DNA from 2 places in the Achromobacter sp. 1L-A-4-B-C2 genome. Region 2 is predicted to be linked to the other one. Evidence: predicted binding sites of a transcription regulator. Region 2 holds the regulator's gene; the other holds the start of a gene.
What was found. Region 2 encodes LexA, which represses DNA repair genes until DNA is damaged. Its sites were predicted from a motif close to ACTGTATNNNNATACAGT; they were not measured.
Positions count from the first base shown of each region.

Region 1: the regulator LexA is predicted to act here: its motif matches at 6,146-6,163, upstream of imuA (translesion DNA synthesis-associated protein ImuA).

Region 1 is NZ_JBXAWP010000002.1:474,311-483,303, reverse strand. It holds gene AC0Z35_RS09595 (LysR family transcriptional regulator) at 1-136, shown strand, start outside; gene AC0Z35_RS09590 (I78 family peptidase inhibitor) at 220-633, opposite strand; gene AC0Z35_RS09585 (error-prone DNA polymerase) at 791-4,030, opposite strand; gene AC0Z35_RS09580 (Y-family DNA polymerase) at 4,041-5,510, opposite strand; gene imuA (translesion DNA synthesis-associated protein ImuA) at 5,440-6,144, opposite strand; gene AC0Z35_RS09570 (amino acid permease) at 6,250-7,740, opposite strand; gene ypfH (esterase) at 7,999-8,703, shown strand; gene AC0Z35_RS09560 (IclR family transcriptional regulator) at 8,711-8,993, shown strand, end outside.
Region 2 is NZ_JBXAWP010000005.1:483,881-492,873, reverse strand. It holds gene tig (trigger factor) at 1-876, shown strand, start outside; gene clpP (ATP-dependent Clp endopeptidase proteolytic subunit ClpP) at 881-1,534, shown strand; gene clpX (ATP-dependent Clp protease ATP-binding subunit ClpX) at 1,636-2,934, shown strand; gene lon (endopeptidase La) at 3,144-5,594, shown strand; gene lexA (transcriptional repressor LexA) at 5,771-6,418, opposite strand; gene AC0Z35_RS24185 (amino acid aminotransferase) at 6,576-7,775, opposite strand; gene uvrB (excinuclease ABC subunit UvrB) at 7,852-8,993, shown strand, end outside.

The DNA.
Region 1 (8,993 bases), on a different contig from region 2:
TTACTACGCGGTGCACAAGAAAAACATCGTCAACCCGATTGTGTCGCGGGTGATCGACATTGCGCGCGAGGAATGCGCGTTCGAAGTGGCGGGGGCATTCCTGCCCCACGTGCCACCCACGCCGCCCGCGGCCTGAGGCGGCCTGCCGGGGCGGGGATGGCGGAATGGGACGGGGATGGGCGCGACGGCCGGCGCCGTCTTGCCTTGGATGCCGCCGGATCAGCCGCAGCGAATCGCGGTCATGACGTCTTTGTCATCCACGATCAGGTTCAAGCGGGTGGCGTTGTATTCCATGGTCACGAGTTGACCGGGGCGCAAAATGCGCGCCGTGCTGCTGCCGCTGCGGGTACGCAGGTCTTCCATGGTAGAGGTCGTGGCCTTTTGGCCGATCTGCGATTGCAGCGCGGCCGCATCGCAAGTCTTGGTGCCGTAGCCCGGCATGGCCGAGCCGCCTGCCGACCCGCCATAGGATGAGCCGCCGAAAGTAGAGCCACCGGACGCGCTGGATGCGCCGGAAGAGGAAGACGCGCTGGAGGAGCTGGATGCCGACGACGCGCCGGACGAAGACGTCCCGGTATTGGCGCATGCGGTCAGGCTGGCAATCAGAAGGAAAGGGATCAGCTTGCGGATCATGTAAAGCTCCTTACAACTACTCGACGACGAAAAAGCCATGATAGACCAGCCTTGGCGCGCTGTAATCAGGGATCAGCGAGCACCTGAAATCTGATCGGTTTTGGCGTTGGTTTGCCCCGTGGGCATGCCGATTCGGGAACTTGACAAGCGCGTGACGTCAATGAAAATTCCGGCTATGCGCCGCCAGGCCGCCCAGCAGGTCGGACAGGTCCACCAGGCGTTGGGCGATCAGGTGGCGGATGCCGTCGACGCTTTGCCAGGTGCCGTAGACGCCCAGCAGTTTGGCCCCGAGTAGTTCGCGGCGTTGGCGTTCGATCAGGTCGGGGCGGACGACGACGTTGACGGGGCCGGTTTCGTCTTCCAGGGTTACGAAGATGACGCCCTTGGAGGTTTGTGGCCGTTGGCGCACGGTGACGATGCCGCAGGCGCGGGCGACGCGTTTGTCGGGGTAGCCGTTCAGGACCTCGGCGGGTTGGAAGTTGCGAGCGGCCAGTTGGGGGCGTAGCAGCGCGACCGGGTGGCTGTGCAGCGTCAGGCCCAGGCTGCGGTAATCGGCGGCCACGGTCTGGCTTTCGGACGGGGCCGACAGCTGGGGGGCCTGCGTTTCGACGATGGCGGCGTCGCGCAGCAGGTCGCGGCTTTGTACGCTGGCGGCGGCTTCCCAGCTGGCTTGGCGGCGGTGGCCGGCCAGCGTGCGCAGCGCGTCGCCGGCGGCCAGCACGTTCAGGTCGTGGCGGTTCAGGGTGGCGCGGCGGGCCAGGTCGCCGGTGTCGGCAAAGGGCGCCTGTGCGCGCGCCTGTTCGATGCGCCGGGCGGCGTCTTCGCGCATGCCTTGCAGCAGGTTCAGACCCAGCCGCACGGCCGGGCGCGCCTGGTCGGCAGGCGGCGAATGCGGGCGGGGGCGGCGCCGGGCGCCGGGGTGGTCGGCGGGCAGGGCTTCCAGCGCGGATTCCCAGCCGCTGACGGTGACGTCGGCGGGCAGCACACAGACGCCGTGGCGGCGGGCGTCCTGCACCAGTTGGGCGGGGGCGTAGAACCCCATGGGTTGGGAATTGAGCAGGGCGGCCAGGAAGGCCTCGGGTTCGTGGCGCTTGAGCCAGGAACTGAAGTACGCCAGCAGGGCGAAGCTGGCGGCATGGCTTTCCGGGAACCCGTATTCGCCAAACCCCTCGACCTGCCGGAACAGCGCTTCGGCGAATTCCAGCTTGTAGCCGTGCGCCAGCAGGCCACCCACCAGCTTGATGCGGAATTTGTCCACGCCGCCCTTGCGTTTCCAGGCGGCCATGGAGCGGCGCAACTGGTCGGCCTCGCCCGGGGTGAAGCCGGCGGCCACCACGGCAATCTGCATCACCTGTTCCTGGAAGATGGGCACGCCCATGGTGCGGCTGAGCACGCCTCGGACCTTCTCGCTGGGATAGGTTTCGGCTTCCTTGCCCTGGCGGCGGCGCAGGTAGGGGTGGACCATGCCGCCCTGGATCGGGCCGGGGCGCACGATGGCCACTTGCACGACCAGGTCGTAGTATTTGCGCGGGCGCAGGCGGGGCAGCATCGTCATCTGCGCGCGTGATTCGATCTGGAACACGCCCACCGTGTCGGCCTCGCAGATCATGTCGTAGGTGGCTTCGTCGCCTTCGGGTATGTCTTGCAGCGCCAGCGGCCGGCCCCGGCGCTGGCCGGCCAGTTCCAGCGTGCGGCGCAGGGCGGACAGCATGCCCAGCGCCAGCACGTCCACTTTCAGCAGTTTCAGCGCGTCCAGGTCGTCTTTGTCCCATTGCACGACGCTGCGGTCCTGCATGGCGGCGTTTTCAATGGGCACCAGCCGCGACAGCTTGCCGCGTGAAATCACAAAGCCGCCGGGGTGCTGCGACAGGTGGCGTGGAAAGCCCATCATGGTTTGCGCCAGCGACGCCCATTGCCGCGCCACGCGCGATTCCGGGTCCAGCCCGCAGGTGCCCAGCGTGCGCAGCATTTCCTTTTTGCCGTCCCACCATTGATGGGCGCGCGCCACCGCGTCGATGACGCCCAGGTCCACGCCCAGTGCGCTGCCGGTGTCGCGCAGCACACTGCGCGGCCGGTACGAAATGACCACGGCGGTCAGGGCGGCGCGGTCGCGTCCGTATTTGTCGTAGATGTACTGGATGACTTCTTCGCGGCGCTGGTGTTCGAAGTCCACGTCGATGTCGGGAGGTTCGTTGCGTTCCTTGCTGATGAAACGTTCAAACAGGTTGTTGCCTCGGGCCGGATCGACGGCGGTGATGCCCAGGCAATAACAGACGGCGGAGTTGGCGGCGGACCCCCGGCCCTGGCACAGGATGCCCTGGCTGCGCGCGTACTGGACGATGTCGTAGACGGTCAGGAAATACGCTTCGTAGTGCAGCTCGCCGATCAGGTCGAGTTCTTTTTCGATCTGGGCTTCGACGTTTTCCGGGACGCCGGCAGGAAAGCGGCGGGCGGCGCCGGCCAGGGTTTCCTGGCGCAGATAAGAGGCGGGCGTGTGGCCGGGCGGCACGACCTCGTCGGGGTATTCGTAGCGCAGTTCGTCCAGCGAAAACGCGCAGCGGCGCGCCACCACCAGGGTCTGCGCCAGCGCGTCGGGCGGATACAGGTTGGCCAGGCGCATGCGGGTGCGCAGATGCTGCTCGGCATTTTCGGACAATTCGTAGCCGCACTGGGCGACGGTCTGGCGGGTGCGGATGCCGGCCAGCGTGTCGTGCAGGGGCTTGCGCGACCGCACATGCATCTGCACCTGGCCCACCGCTACGACGGGCAGCTCGGCCTGGCGGGCGGCGTGTTCGACGGCGGCGCGGTGCTGGTCGTCGCGCGACCGGTACAGCAGGTTCAAGCCGACCCAGGCGCGGTTGGCAAACACGCGTGCCAGCCAGCGCGCCTGCTCGGCCAGGCGGTCGGCGTCGGTGCCGTAGGCGGGCGTCAGGATGGCCAGGCATTCGGGTAACTGGCGCAGGTGTTCGTAGCCCTTGGGCGGGTGGGTCAGGTCTTCGGGGGCCAGCTGGTATTCGCCCTTGGGGGCGCGGGTGCGGGCCAGCGTGATGAGTTCGGACAGGTTGCCGTAGCCTTCGCGGGTTTGCGCCAGCAGGGTCAGGCCCAGCGGGGCGGCGTCGGGCGCGGCGCGCAGCTGGAACGTGGCGCCGATGATCAGCGGCAGCTTCTGGGTCTTGGCCTCCATGTGGGCGCGAACCACGCCGGCCAGCGAGCATTCGTCGGTCAGCGCCAGCGCGGCGTAGCCGAGTTCCGCCGCGCGCGCGACCAGTTCTTCCGGGTGCGAGGCGCCTTGCAGGAAGGAAAAGTTCGACTGGCATTGCAGCTCGGCGTAGCCGGGCAGGGTGGCTAACGCAGCGGGGTCGGCCGGGTCGGACGGGTCGTAGGGATCGTCTTGCATGGGGCCGGCCTTAAGCGTACAGCCCGTGCAGGAACCAGCGCGCGTGTTCGGCGTCGCGTTCGCGGTAGATCCAGTAGCGCGCCGCCGCCGCGTCTTCGGCAACGAAGTAATCGCGCACGGTCAGGGCCGGGTCCCACCAGCCGCTTTCGATGCGTTCCGGCCCGCGCACCAGCCGCAGCGGCTGGCCGCCGTACTGGGGGCGATGACCCGACAGCTTCAAGGCCAGCGGCGTTTCCAGCAGCCAGAAGGGGCGGTCAAGCAAGGGCGGCAGGGGCTGGGGCGGGCGCGGGGTGGCCAGCGCATCGCCCCAGGAATTGGCGGCTTCGGGGCGGTGGTCGGGCGTGGGATGGGCATGGCGCACCTGGTCGCGACCCAGCCGGGCCACCAGCAGATCCAGCAGCCGGGCGTGGTCGGCCGCAGTGCCGCCGGGCTCGGGAAACAAGGTGGTGCTGACGGCGGGCTGTTCCACGGTGTCGGGCGCCAGCAGCGATACGGCGATGACGGGCGCTTCCAGCGTGACGTGGTTCAGCTTTTCGCGCAGCAGGTGCAAGATCTGCGGCGCCTGCCAGACCGGTTGCGCCAGCGCCAGTTCCAGTTCGGTGGGCGGGCGGGCATGGCGGCCGCGTTCGTGTTCCATGCAGAGCACCACGCGGCGCACCGCCAGTTGCCGGGCGGTAAGCCAGCCGCCCAGCTGCTCGGCCAGGCGGCGCGCCACTGCCAGCACGGCGTCGGTGTGCTCGACGTAGTCCATGAGTTCGATGCGCCGGGAAAACTGGTTGGGCGGTTCGATCCAGCGATACAGTTCGGGCGCCTGGCCATAGGCGGCGTCCAGGGCCGGCAGAAGGTCGGGCGCGCTGCGCCGTTGCAGGCCGGCGCGCGGCAGGGCGCGCAGGTCGGCCAGGGTATGGCAGCCGATGTCGCCCAGCCAGTCCAGCCGCGCCTGCGCCTGGGGCAGCAGCGCCACTGGCAGGGCGTCCAGCCGGCGGGCCAGCGTGGGCAGGGTGAGCGTGCGCCGGGGCATGCGGCGGCCGGCCCGATGCGCCAGCAGCCAGGCGCCCCGGGCCGTGGGCGCCATGCCCAGCGACACGCGCAGGTCCAGCGCTTGCAGGGTGGCGCGTATGCGCCGGGCAAGCGCGCGCGGGCCGCCAAAGAACATCAGGCTGGCGCCCACGTTCAACAGCACGGTGTCGGCATCGCCCAGGGCAATTTCAGGGGTGTATTGCAGCAGCGCCAGCGCCGCGCCGTGCAGGGTGTCGGCTTCGGCTTGGGGCTGGCGGGGCAAGAGCTCGACCTGGGGGGCGATAACGGCCGCGCCGGCGCGGCGCATGCCCGGTTTGACGCCGGCCTGGCGGGCGGCGGGGGTGAGGGCGGCAACGCGTTCCTGGTCCAGGACGGCGAACGCGTGCCCCTCATGCGGCCAGTGCGGGCGTAGTACGTCCAGCGGCAGGCAGCGCAGGAAGGCGGCGATCCAGAGGCGCATGGCGGGGAGAAGACGGCGTAAGCGCGCCGGGCTCCAGGCCCACGTACAGCGGGGTGTCGCAGACAGGCCCCCGGCGCTTCAGAATATGAACGGATAAACCGCCCGGGGCCGGCGCAAGCGCCAGCCGCAACGGGGCGGGGGTGGCGTTTTGCGCGGCGCTGGCCGGGCGGATGGCAATGAACAGCAGGTCGCTGGCCTGGGCCGCCAGATGCAGGCGGCGCAGGGATTCGGGGCGCACGTGCGGCAACCAGCAGATCAGGGCGCCGCAACTGCCGTTTTTCAGGATTTGTTCCGTTGCCCACAGGGTGTCGACGGGTTTTTGCGGCGCCACCCACAGCAATTGCCGGGGGTCCAGCCGCCAGCTCATCCAGCTGGCGATGTGGGGCACGTGCGGCGGCTGGACCAGCGCAATGGGGCGGCGCGTTTCCAGCTGGGCCAGCGCCGGGCGCAGCAGGCGGATTTCGCCCACGCCCGGATGCGGCGTCAACAGTTCGATAAGAGACCCCAGCGGCCAGCCGCCGTCCGGCAGCTCGGCGGAAAGCGAAGCGTGCCCGGTAGGCAGGTTGCGCGCGGCGCCTTTAGCCAACTGGGTGGCGCGCCACAACGCGGGATGGATGCGTTCAGGAGTCATCATTACTGTATGAATATACAGTATTGTAGCTTCCTTTTTGTCGCCCTTCGGTGATCCCTTTGCTGCCCTTTTGTCACCCTTTTCGGGTGTCGGTCCGTCCGGCCAGGCCTATCCCCGATCCAGATCCAGCCCGTAAAAGCGCATGTCGCCGTAGCGCACCCAGCGCGATTTCTTCACCACGCGATGCCCGATCCACAGCGCCAGGAACAGCGGAATGGCCAGATACGTGGACACCACCCCGATCCAGTCGATGCGATCCTGCAAGAACGCCTGGTAGTTCTGGCCCAGCGTCACCACCAGGCACAGCACAAAGGCCAGCACCGGCCCAAACGGGAACAGGCCGGCCTTGTAGGGCAGGTCGGCCGTGTCGTAGCCGTGCCGCACGTAGCCCCGGCGAAAGCGGTAATGGCTGATCGCGATGCTTAACCAGACGATGAATTCCGTCATGCCCGCAAAATTCAGCAGCCAGATATAGACGGCCTTGGGGCTGTAGACCACGCTGAACAGGCACAGGCAGGCCAGTGCCGTGGTGGCCAGCAGCGCGTATAGCGGCACGCCGCCAGGCGTCAGCCGCTTGAACAGCGCGGGCGCCTGGCCCTCGGCCGCCATGTTGAACAGCATGCGGGTGGCGGCGTACATGCCCGAATTGCCGGCCGACAGCACCGACGTCAGGATCACCGCGTTCATCACGGTGGCGGCCGACAGCAGGCCGGCATGCTGGAACACCAGCGTGAAGGGGCTGACGGCAATGTCTTCCACTTCGTTGCGCAGCAGTTGCGGGTCGGTATAGGGCAGCAGCAGGCCGATGATCAGAATGGCCAGCACATAGAAAAGCAGGATGCGCCAGAACACGTTGTTGATGGCGCGCGGCACGTTGCGGCGCGGGTTTTCGGATTCGCCGGCGGCCACGCCCACCAGTTCGGTGCCCTGGAAGGAATAGGCCACCACCATGGCCACGCCGACCCAAGTGGCCGCGTTGCCCACGAAGGGCGCATCGCCGATGGTCCAGTTCACCAGGCCGACCTGATCGCCGCTGTGGATGATGCCCACCAGCATGCCCAGCCCGACGGCGATAAAGCACAGCACCGCCACCACCTTGATGATGGCGAACCAGTATTCGGCCTCGCCGAAGCTGCGCGCCGAAAACGCGTTCAGCCCGAAGGTCAGTGCCAAAAAGGCCACGCTCCATATCCAGCCCGGCGTGTCCGGCAGCCAGTACGCCATGACCAATTGGGCGGCCACCACGTCCACGGCGACGACCGTGGCCCAGCTGATCCAGAAATTCCATCCCAGCGCGAAGCCGAAGCCGGGGTCTACATAGCGCGACGCATAGGTGCAGAACGACCCGGACACCGGCATGAAGGTGGCAAGCTCGCCCAGGCTGGTCATGATGAAGTAGACCATCAGGCCGATCACCAGGTAGACGAGCAGGGCGCCGCCCGGCCCGGCTTGCGCGATGGCCGCGCCCGAGGCCACGAACAGGCCGGTGCCGATGGCTCCGCCCAGCGCTATCATCGTCAGGTGGCGCGCCTTGAGCACGCGGTGCAGCTGATTCCGGCTAGCGGGAGTCGCGCCAGAATCGGGGGTTTGTGTTTGCATTGCAGGGGGTCAAGGGGCCGCCGTGGCGGCATTCAGGCAAGGGGTGGGCGGGGTCTGGTCACGCTGGTGGCGACCAGGCAGCCAGGCGACCAGGCAGCCAGGCGACCAGGCAGCCAGGCGACCAGGCAGCCAGGCGACCGTCAGCCGGTCGCCACGCGGCCGCCAACGCCAAGCAGGCCGCCAACGGTAAAGCCGCGCATTTTACAATGCGGCCATCGCGGCGCAGTCCAGCGGCCCGGGCCAGCACGGAGCAGTTTCATGGCATCTACCGAATCTCTTGAATTCCTACCCGAGGCGGGCGTCGACGTGCGCCAGTTGTTCATCCTGCTGCACGGCGTGGGCGGGTCGCCCGATAACCTGCGGCCCTTGGCCCAGGCCGTGCGCGCGGCCTTCCCGACGGCGGCGGTGCTGGTGCCCGAGGGTTTCGAGCCCTTTGACGGCGGCAACGCCGGGCGCCAGTGGTTTTCGGTACGCGGCGTGACCGAAGATAATCGCGCCGAACGCGTGGCGGCGGCCATGCCACCCCTGGAAGCCTATGTGCGCCAGGCGCAGGCCCGCTTCAAGCTATTGCAGTCGGACACGGCGATCGCGGGCTTTTCGCAGGGCGCGATCATGGCGCTGGAACTGGTGCAGGCCCATGACGGCATGGCCGGCCGCATCATTGCGTTTTCGGGGCGCTATGCCCAATTGCCCAAGACCGCCCCGCAATTCACCACCTTGCACCTGCTGCATGGCGCCGACGACCCGATCATGAACGTGTCCCACATCCAGGCGGCCCAGGCCCGGCTGGAGGCGCTGCATGGCGATTCCACTATCGATATCGCCAGCCACGTCGGCCATGAACTGCATCCTGCGTTGATCGAACGCGCCATTGTCCGCTTGCAGACCTGCGTGCCGCTGCGCAGCTGGGAAGCGGCGCTGGGCCTGAACCAGACGCCGCCCGACGGCACTACGCTGCACTGATCGCGCGATGAGCACCGCGCGTTCTTCCGTGCCGGCCTCGCCGCGCGCCGCCGATTCCGTGGGTGGCGCGCAGAGCATTTTCCGGGTGCTGCGCCTGTTGAAATACGTGGGCGCCGCGCCCGCGCGTGGCGTGGGCTTGAGCGATGTCGTGCGCGACATCGGCCTGACGCCGCCCACCGCGCACCGCATGCTGTCGGCCTTGCTGCAAGAGGGTTTCCTGTCGCTGAACCCCAAGCTAAAGACCTATAGCCTGGGGCGCGAGTCTTACATCCTGGGCCTGGCAGCCGAAA
Region 2 (8,993 bases):
CGCAAGCAGCGCGCCACGTTCGAAGCCCGTGAAGGCCGCGCCGCGCAAGATGGCGACCGCGTCACGCTGGACTTCGCCGGCACCATCGACGGCGTGCCGTTCGAAGGCGGCAAGGCCGAAGACTTCCCGTTCGTGCTCGGCCAAGGCCGCATGCTGCCGGAATTCGAAGAAGCCGCTCGCGGCCTGAAGGCTGGCGAAACCAAGGTCTTCGAACTGAAGTTCCCGGATGACTACCAAGGCGTGGAAGTCGCCGGCAAGACCGCCGAATTCACCATTACCGTCAAGGAAGTGGCTGAAGGCGTTCTGCCCGAACTGAACAGCGAATTCGCCAAGTCCCTCGGCCAAGCCGAAGGCGACGTCGAAAAGCTGAAGGCCGACATCCGCAGCAACATCGAACGCGAAGTCAAGGTCCGTTCGGCTGGCCGCACCAAGTCCAGCGTCATGGACGCCTTGGTCGAAGCCGGCAAGTTCGACGTGCCGAAGGCGCTGGTCGACAACGACGTTCAAGGCCGTGTCGCAGCTGCCCGCGAAGAGCTCAAGCAGCGTGGCATCCCCAACGCCGAGTCCGTGCCGATCCCGGCTGAAGCTTTCTCGACCGAATCCGAACGCCGTGTCCGCCTGGGCCTGCTGGTGTCGGAACTGGTCAAGCAAGCCCAGTTGCAAGCCAAGCCCGAGCAAGTTCGTGCGCGCATTGAAGAATTCGCGGAAAACTACGAACAACCCGCTCAGGTTGTCAGCTATTACCTGGCTGACCGCCAGCGTCGTGCTGAAATCGAGGCTATCGTGCTGGAAGACAATGTCGTCGCGCACGTTCTGGAAAAAGCTAAGGTCACCGAAGAAAAGGTGCCTTTCGATCAGTTGATGGGGATGGCGTAACACTATGCAGAGATTCACCGATTTCTATGCGGCAATGAATGGCGGGTCTTCGGTGACCCCCACCGGCCTGGGCTACATTCCCATGGTTATCGAGCAGTCGGGGCGCGGCGAGCGCGCCTACGACATCTATTCGCGTCTGCTCCGCGAACGGCTCATTTTCCTGGTGGGTCCGGTCAATGACGCAACGGCCAACCTGGTTGTGGCGCAGTTGCTGTTCCTGGAATCGGAGAATCCTGACAAGGACATTTCCCTGTACATCAACTCGCCTGGCGGGTCGGTGTATGCGGGAATGGCCATTTTTGACACCATGCAGTTCATCAAGCCGGACGTATCGACCCTGTGCACCGGCCTGGCGGCCAGCATGGGCGCGTTCCTGCTGGCGGCTGGCAAGAAGGGCAAGCGCTTCACGCTGCCCAACTCCCGGATCATGATCCACCAGCCGTCGGGCGGCGCCCAGGGCCAAGCGTCCGACATCCAGATCCAGGCTCGCGAGATCCTGGACCTGCGCGAACGTCTTAACCGGATCCTGGCCGACAATACTGGCCAGTCGATGGAGCGAATCGGTCTGGACACGGAACGTGACAACTTCATGTCCGCCGAAGATGCGGTATCGTATGGCTTGGTGGACAAGGTGATGAGCTCCCGCTCGGAAGGCTGACTTCCAGGTTGATCCGAACCCGCTGCCACCAAGTTTGAGTAAGCGCATGCGCTGGACCCGTTATCGGTCTGGCGCATCTTTACCTGAGATACGAAACAAATATGCCTGAAAAAAAGGGATCGGCAGACGCAAAAGTGCTGCATTGCTCGTTTTGCAATAAAAGCCAGCATGAAGTCCGCAAGCTGATCGCGGGTCCGTCGGTGTTCATCTGTGATGAATGCATAGATCTGTGCAACGACATCATCCGCGAGGAAGCGCAAGCGACCGCGCGCGCGGCGATTCGTTCCGAGCTGCCCACTCCGGCCGAAATCAAGACCTTCCTCGACCAGTACGTCATTGGGCAGAACTCGCCCAAGCGCATGCTGGCCGTGGCGGTTTACAACCATTACAAGCGCATTCGTCACGGCGAGATCAAGGGTGACGAAGTCGAGCTCTCCAAGAGCAACATCATGCTGATCGGGCCCACGGGTTCGGGCAAGACGCTGTTGGCGCAGACCTTGGCGCGCATGCTGAATGTGCCTTTCGTCATGGCTGACGCCACGACGCTGACCGAAGCCGGCTACGTCGGCGAAGACGTCGAGAACATCATTCAGAAGTTGCTGCAAAACTGCAACTACGAAGTCGAGAAAGCGCAACGCGCCATTATCTACATCGACGAAATCGATAAGATTTCCCGCAAGTCGGACAACCCGTCCATTACGCGCGACGTTTCCGGCGAAGGCGTGCAGCAGGCGCTGCTCAAGCTGATCGAAGGTACGGTTGCCTCGGTACCCCCGCAAGGCGGACGCAAGCATCCGAACCAGGACTTCGTGCAAGTGGACACGACCAACATCCTGTTCATCGTGGGCGGCGCCTTCGACGGACTGGAAAAGGTCATCCGTGACCGTACCGAAAAGTCCGGCATCGGGTTCTCGGCCTCGGTGCGTGCCAAATCCGAACGCGGTGTAGGCGAGCTGTTCTCGGAAGTCGAACCCGAAGATCTGATCAAGTTCGGCTTGATCCCGGAACTGGTGGGTCGTCTGCCCGTGGTCGCCACGCTGGACGAGCTTGACGAAGCGGCATTGGTTCAGATCCTTACCGAGCCGAAAAACGCTTTGCTCAAGCAATTCCAGAAGCTGTTCGCCATGGAAGGCGCCGAGCTGGACCTGCGTCCCGCAGCGTTGAAGGCGATCGCCCGCAAGGCGCTCAAGCGTAAGACGGGTGCCCGGGGCTTGCGTTCGATCATCGAACAAACGCTGTTGGACACCATGTATGAGTTGCCTTCGCAGGGCAACGTAAAGCGTGTGGTCGTCGACGAGAACGCAATCGAAGGCGAGGGCAAGCCCTTGCTTATCTATGCGGACGAAGCCGGCGAATCCGACAAGCCGGAGCGTGGAGAAGTCCGCGACGCTGCAGCCTGATATTTCAAAAAAGCCCGTTCCTGTAACGGGTTTTTTTGCCGTAGGAGTGCCCTCCGGGGCATTTTTTTTTGCCTTTTGCCTATCCGGCAGCCGGGATCTTGAATTTTCGGCTATTGTTCCCATAACAGACGTAACTGACGCGGATAGCCCGGGTACTCTCTCCCAGGCTCCCCGTCCCCGATACGCCGAGTCATACCGAGGAACCTCCTATGTCTGCCAGCCAGACCCTGCCTTCCGACCCGATCGACCTGCCTTTGCTCCCACTTCGCGACGTCGTGGTGTTTCCGCACATGGTCATCCCGCTGTTCGTCGGCCGTCCGCGCTCTATTCGCGCGCTCGAGGTTGCGATGGAAGCGGGCAAAAGCATCATGCTGGTGGCCCAAAAATCCGCCGGCAAGGATGATCCCACCCCCGAAGACGTCTACGAGATCGGCTGCGTTGCCGGCATCCTCCAGATGCTCAAATTGCCCGACGGCACCGTTAAGGTTCTGGTCGAAGGCACTCAGCGTGCCCGCATCAACAGCATCGAAGATGCCGATTCGCATTTCACCTGCCAGGTGACGCCGATCGAGCCGGACGCCATGCAGGGCTCCGAAACCGAGGCTCTGCGCCGCGCGATCGTTGCCCAGTTCGAACAGTACGTAAAGCTCAACAAGAAGATCCCTCCGGAGATCCTGACCTCGTTGGCCGGCATCGACGATGCGGGTCGCCTGGCTGACACGATCGCCGCGCATCTTCCGCTGAAGCTCGAGCAGAAGCAAAAAATGCTCGAGATCGTCGGCACGTCCGAGCGCCTTGAAGGTCTGCTTACCCAGCTGGAAACCGAAATCGACATTCTTCAGGTCGAAAAGCGGATTCGCGGCCGCGTGAAGAAGCAGATGGAAAAGAGCCAGCGCGACTACTACTTGAATGAGCAGGTCAAAGCCATTCAGAAGGAGTTGGGCGAGGGCGAAGAGGGCGCGGACATCGAAGAGCTTGAAAAGAAGATCATCGCTGCCCACATGCCCAAAGAGGCGCGTAAAAAGGCCGATGCCGAGCTCAAGAAGCTCAAGCTCATGTCGCCCATGTCGGCCGAAGCCACCGTGGTGCGCAACTACATCGATACGCTCATCAACCTCCCCTGGAGGAAGAAGAGCAAGATCAACAACTCGATCGCCAACGCCGAGACGGTGCTGGACAACGACCATTACGGTCTGGAAAAGGTCAAGGAACGCATTCTCGAATATCTTGCCGTGCAACAGCGCGTAGACAAGGTCAAGGCACCGATCCTGTGCCTGGTCGGCCCCCCGGGCGTCGGCAAGACCTCGCTGGGCCAGTCCATTGCCAAGGCCACGAACCGCAAGTTCGTGCGTATGGCGCTGGGCGGCGTGCGTGACGAGGCCGAGATCCGAGGCCATCGCCGTACTTACATCGGTTCCATGCCCGGCAAGATCGTGCAGAACATGTCGAAGGTCGGCGTGCGCAATCCCTTGTTCCTGCTTGATGAAATCGACAAGCTGGGCATGGACTTCCGCGGCGATCCTTCTTCAGCGTTGCTTGAAGTGCTGGACCCGGAGCAAAACCACACGTTCCAGGACCACTACATCGAAGTCGACTTCGATTTGTCCGACGTCATGTTCGTGGCCACCAGCAACACGCTGAACATCCCGCCGGCTCTGTTGGACCGTATGGAAGTGATCCGCCTGTCCGGTTACACGGAAGAGGAAAAGATCCATATTGCTCGCGACCATCTGCTGCCCAAGCTGATGCAGAACAACGGCGTGAAGGACAACGAACTGACGGTCGATGACAGCGCGCTGCGCGATATCGTTCGCTATTACACCCGGGAAGCCGGGGTGCGCGCCCTTGAACGCGAAGTGGGCAAGATCTGCCGCAAGGTCATCAAGCAATTGCTGACCCAGAATGATCGCGCCAAGGCGGAAGGCAAGACCCTCGAGGTCAAGCCGGTCAACGTCACGGGCGACAATCTGAGCGACTACCTGGGCGTGCGCCGCTATACCTTCGGCATGGCCGAGAAGGAAAACCAGATTGGTCAGGTGACCGGTCTGGCCTGGACCGAGGTCGGTGGCGATCTGCTGACGATCGAAGTGGCGGACATGCCGGGTAAGGGCGTGATCCAGCGTACGGGTTCGCTTGGCGACGTGATGAAGGAATCGGTGGAAGCGGCTCGCACGGTGGTGCGGTCCCGCGCTCGCCGCCTGGGCTTTGCCGACAGCGTCTTCGAGAAGCACGACATGCACGTCCACGTGCCGGAAGGTGCGACGCCCAAGGACGGCCCGTCCGCGGGTATCGCGATCACGACGGCCATGGTTTCGGCGTTGTCGCGCATTCCGGTGCGCGCCAATGTTGCCATGACCGGTGAGATCACGCTGCGCGGCGAAGTGCTGCCTATCGGTGGCCTGAAGGAAAAGCTGCTGGCGGCCCACCGTGGCGGTATCAAGACGGTCTTGATTCCCGAGGAAAACGTCAAGGACTTGGCGGAGATCCCCGATAACGTCAAGAACCAACTTGAGATCGTGCCGGTCCGCTGGATCGACAAGGTGCTGGAATTAGCGTTGGAGCGTCTGCCGGAGCCTCTGGCCGAGGAAGAAGCCGTCAAAGACGCGCTGGTGACCAAGCCTGCCGAGCCCGGCTCGACGGACCCGGTTCTGAAGCACTGATCAGCTGGTATGGCTGGGCGCCCGAAGTATGGGCGCCCAACAAAAACCCCGCCACATGTGGCGGGGTTTTTTATGGCCATCGTTTTGGCCATCGCGGTGACTTTGGCTATGGCCGTTGCCGGGCGAACGCTACGGCAAGTCTAGGCAGACCGTGCCTGATCTACCCCCGTGCCGCGTCAGTGCAACGCGTGCGTACGGATTAAACCGACGGCGATGCCTTCCAGCGCGAACTCTTGGTCTGCTTCAACGATGATTGTTTGAAAGTCCGGATTTTCCGGCAGCAGTTCGATGTGCCCGTTGGTGCGTTGCAGGCGCTTGACCGTCACGTCGTCGCCCAAACGTGCCACGACGATCTGGCCGTTGCGCGCTTCAGAGGCCTTCTTCACCGCAAGCAAGTCACCTTCCAGAATGCCCGCGTCCCGCATGCTCATGCCGCGCACCTTCAGCAGGTAATCGGGCGCTTGGGCAAAAAGATGGGGGTCCACGCCAACCTCGCGTTCGACGTGTTCGGCCGCAAGGATGGGGCTGCCTGCCGCAACGCGCCCGACCAACGGCAGCAGCAACTGCGCTAACGAAGGTATGGCCAGGGAGGTCTGAGACTGGGAGGGCCCGTCTTTCAAGCGTATGCCGCGCGAGGCGCCGGCGGTGAGCTCGATAGCACCCTTGCGGGCTAATGCCTTAAGGTGGTCTTCTGCCGCATTCGGTGAGCGGAAACCAAGGGCCTGGGCGATTTCGGCACGCGTCGGCGGAAAGCCTGTGCGCGTGACGGTCTGCCGGATGAGGTCCAGGATTTGTTGCTGGCGGTCGGTGAGTTTGCTGGCCATGGCGATGATCCGGTATGAGCGGACTGTACATATATACAGCGCCATTCTGGGGGACGTAGCGGAAAAAAGCAAGCCGGCGGCGGGCCCGAAAGCAAAACGGAGCCGCAGGGCTCCGTTTCGTCATAACAGGGCCGCGGACGGCCCGTACAGGCAGGCGTTACAGCACGGCGGCGATGCCGGCAGCTACCTTGTCAATGTTGCCGCTGTTCAGCGCGGCCACGCAGATGCGGCCGCTGGACACCGCGTACACGCCATGCTCTTCGCGCAGGCGATCCACTTGAGCCGACGTCAGGCCCGAGTACGAGAACATGCCGCGTTGCTGCAGGACAAAGCTGAAGTCCTGCTTGGCGCCGTGTTCCTTGATCTTTTCCACCAATTGCTTGCGCATCAGGCGGATGCGGTCGCGCATGCCGGCAAGTTCTTCTTCCCACATGGCGAACAGTTCCGGCGTGTTCAGCACCGTCGACACCACCGTGCCGCCGTGGGTCGGCGGGTTGGAATAGTTGGTGCGAATGACGCGCTTGAGCTGGCTCAGGACGCGGCCCGCCGCTTCCTTGCTGCCAGCGACGATCGTCAGTGCGCCCACGCGTTCACCGTAAAGCGAGAACGACTTCGAGAACGACGAGCTGATGAACATGGTCATGTCCAGATCGGCGAACATGCGCACGACGGCGGCGTCCTCGGTCAGACCCTCGCCAAAGCCCTGGTAGGCGATGTCCAGGAACGGAACCAGGTTGTTTTCCTTCACAACCGCGGCGATCTGCTTCCATTGCTCCGGCGTGGGGTCCACACCGGTCGGATTGTGGCAGCACGCGTGCAGCACGACGACGGTCTGCGCCGGGGCTGCCTTCAAGTCCGCCAGCATGGCTTCGAAGTTCAGGCCGCGGGTGGAAGCGTCATAGTACGAATACGTGCCGACCTCAAAGCCGGCGCGCTCGAACAGCGCACGGTGGTTTTCCCAGCTGGGGTTGCTGATCAACACCTTGGACGAGGGCAGCAATTGGCGCAGGAAGTCGGCGCCGATCTTAAGCGCGCCGGTGCCGCCCAGCGCTTGGGTGGTCAACACGCGACCGGCTGCGGCCAACGCGGAATCCTTACCCAGCAACAGGGCTTGAGCGCCCTGGTTGTAGCCGGCAATGCCTTCGATGGGCAAATAGCCGCGAGCGGCGGCCGCTTCGATGCGGGCGGTTTCGGCCTTGCGAACGGCGCCCAACAGGGGGATCCGTCCCTGGTCGTCGTAGTACACGCCCACGCCCAGGTTGACTTTACCCGGACGCGTGTCCGCGTTGAATTGTTCGTTCAGACCAAGAATGGGGTCGCGCGGCGCGAGTTCGACGGAATCGAAAAGGTTGCTCATGGGACTCTGATGAGGATGGGTGGACGCAGTACGAGGTGCTGTGGATAATGGGGGGTTTACCCTGGAACAGTCTAGCATGCCAAACAGCCCAATAGACCCGAGCGGCGCGGGAGATCTGGCCCAGAATCTCGCTGGAAATGCCGTGGTACCAGTATCGGCTGACGCACCGCCCGTTGCTGGCGCGGAACCGCGCTTTGTGGAATATCCCGGTAGCCCGTTCCAACTGTTCCAGCCCTATCCTCCGGCCGGCGATCAGCCCACCGCGATCAACGGGTTGACCCAGGGTATCGAAGACGGCCTGATGTTCCAGACGCTGCTGGGCGTGACGGGCTCGGGCAAGACCTACACCATGGCGAACGTGATCGCGCGGCTGGGACGCCCTGCGCTGGTGTTGGCGCCCAACAAAACGCTTGCGGCGCAGCTATATGCCGAAATGCGGGAGTTCTTTCCGAAGAACGCGGTCGAGTATTTCGTTTCGTACTACGACTATTACCAGCCCGAGGCCTATGTCCCGACGCGCGACCTGTTCATTGAAAAGGATTCGTCCATCAATGAGCACATCGAACAAATGCGTCTATCGGCTACCAAGAGCCTGCTTGAACGCCGGGACACTATTATTGTCGGCACGGTGTCTTGCATCTACGGTATTGGTAATCCCGGCGACTACCACGCGATGGTTTTGATTCTGCGCAGCGGTGACCAGATCTCGCGGCGGGAAATCCTGGCGCGTCTGGTTGCCATGCAATACACCCGCAATGACGCCGAATTCACGCGGGGGGCGTTCCGGGTCCGTGGCGAAACCATCGACATCTTCCCGGCAGAAAGCCCCGAGCTGGCGCTGCGCCTGACGCTTTTTGATGACGAGATCGAAAGCCTGGAGTTGTTTGATCCCCTGACGGGCCGCATTCGGCAAAAGCTGCCACGGTTTACCGTGTATCCCGGGTCGCATTACGTCACCCCGCGCGATACGGTTCTGCGCGCGATTGAAACGATCAAGGTGGAACTGCGAGAGCGTGTCAAACGCTTCGTGGACGACGGTCATCTGGTCGAAGCCCAGCGTCTGGAACAGCGCACGCGGTTCGATCTGGAAATGCTGCAGGAGTTAGGCTTTTGCAAGGGGATCGAAAACTACTCCCGCCACCTGTCCGGCGCCGCACCAGGCGAGCCGCCACCCACGTTGATCGATTACCTGCCGTCCGACGCGCTGATGTTCATCGA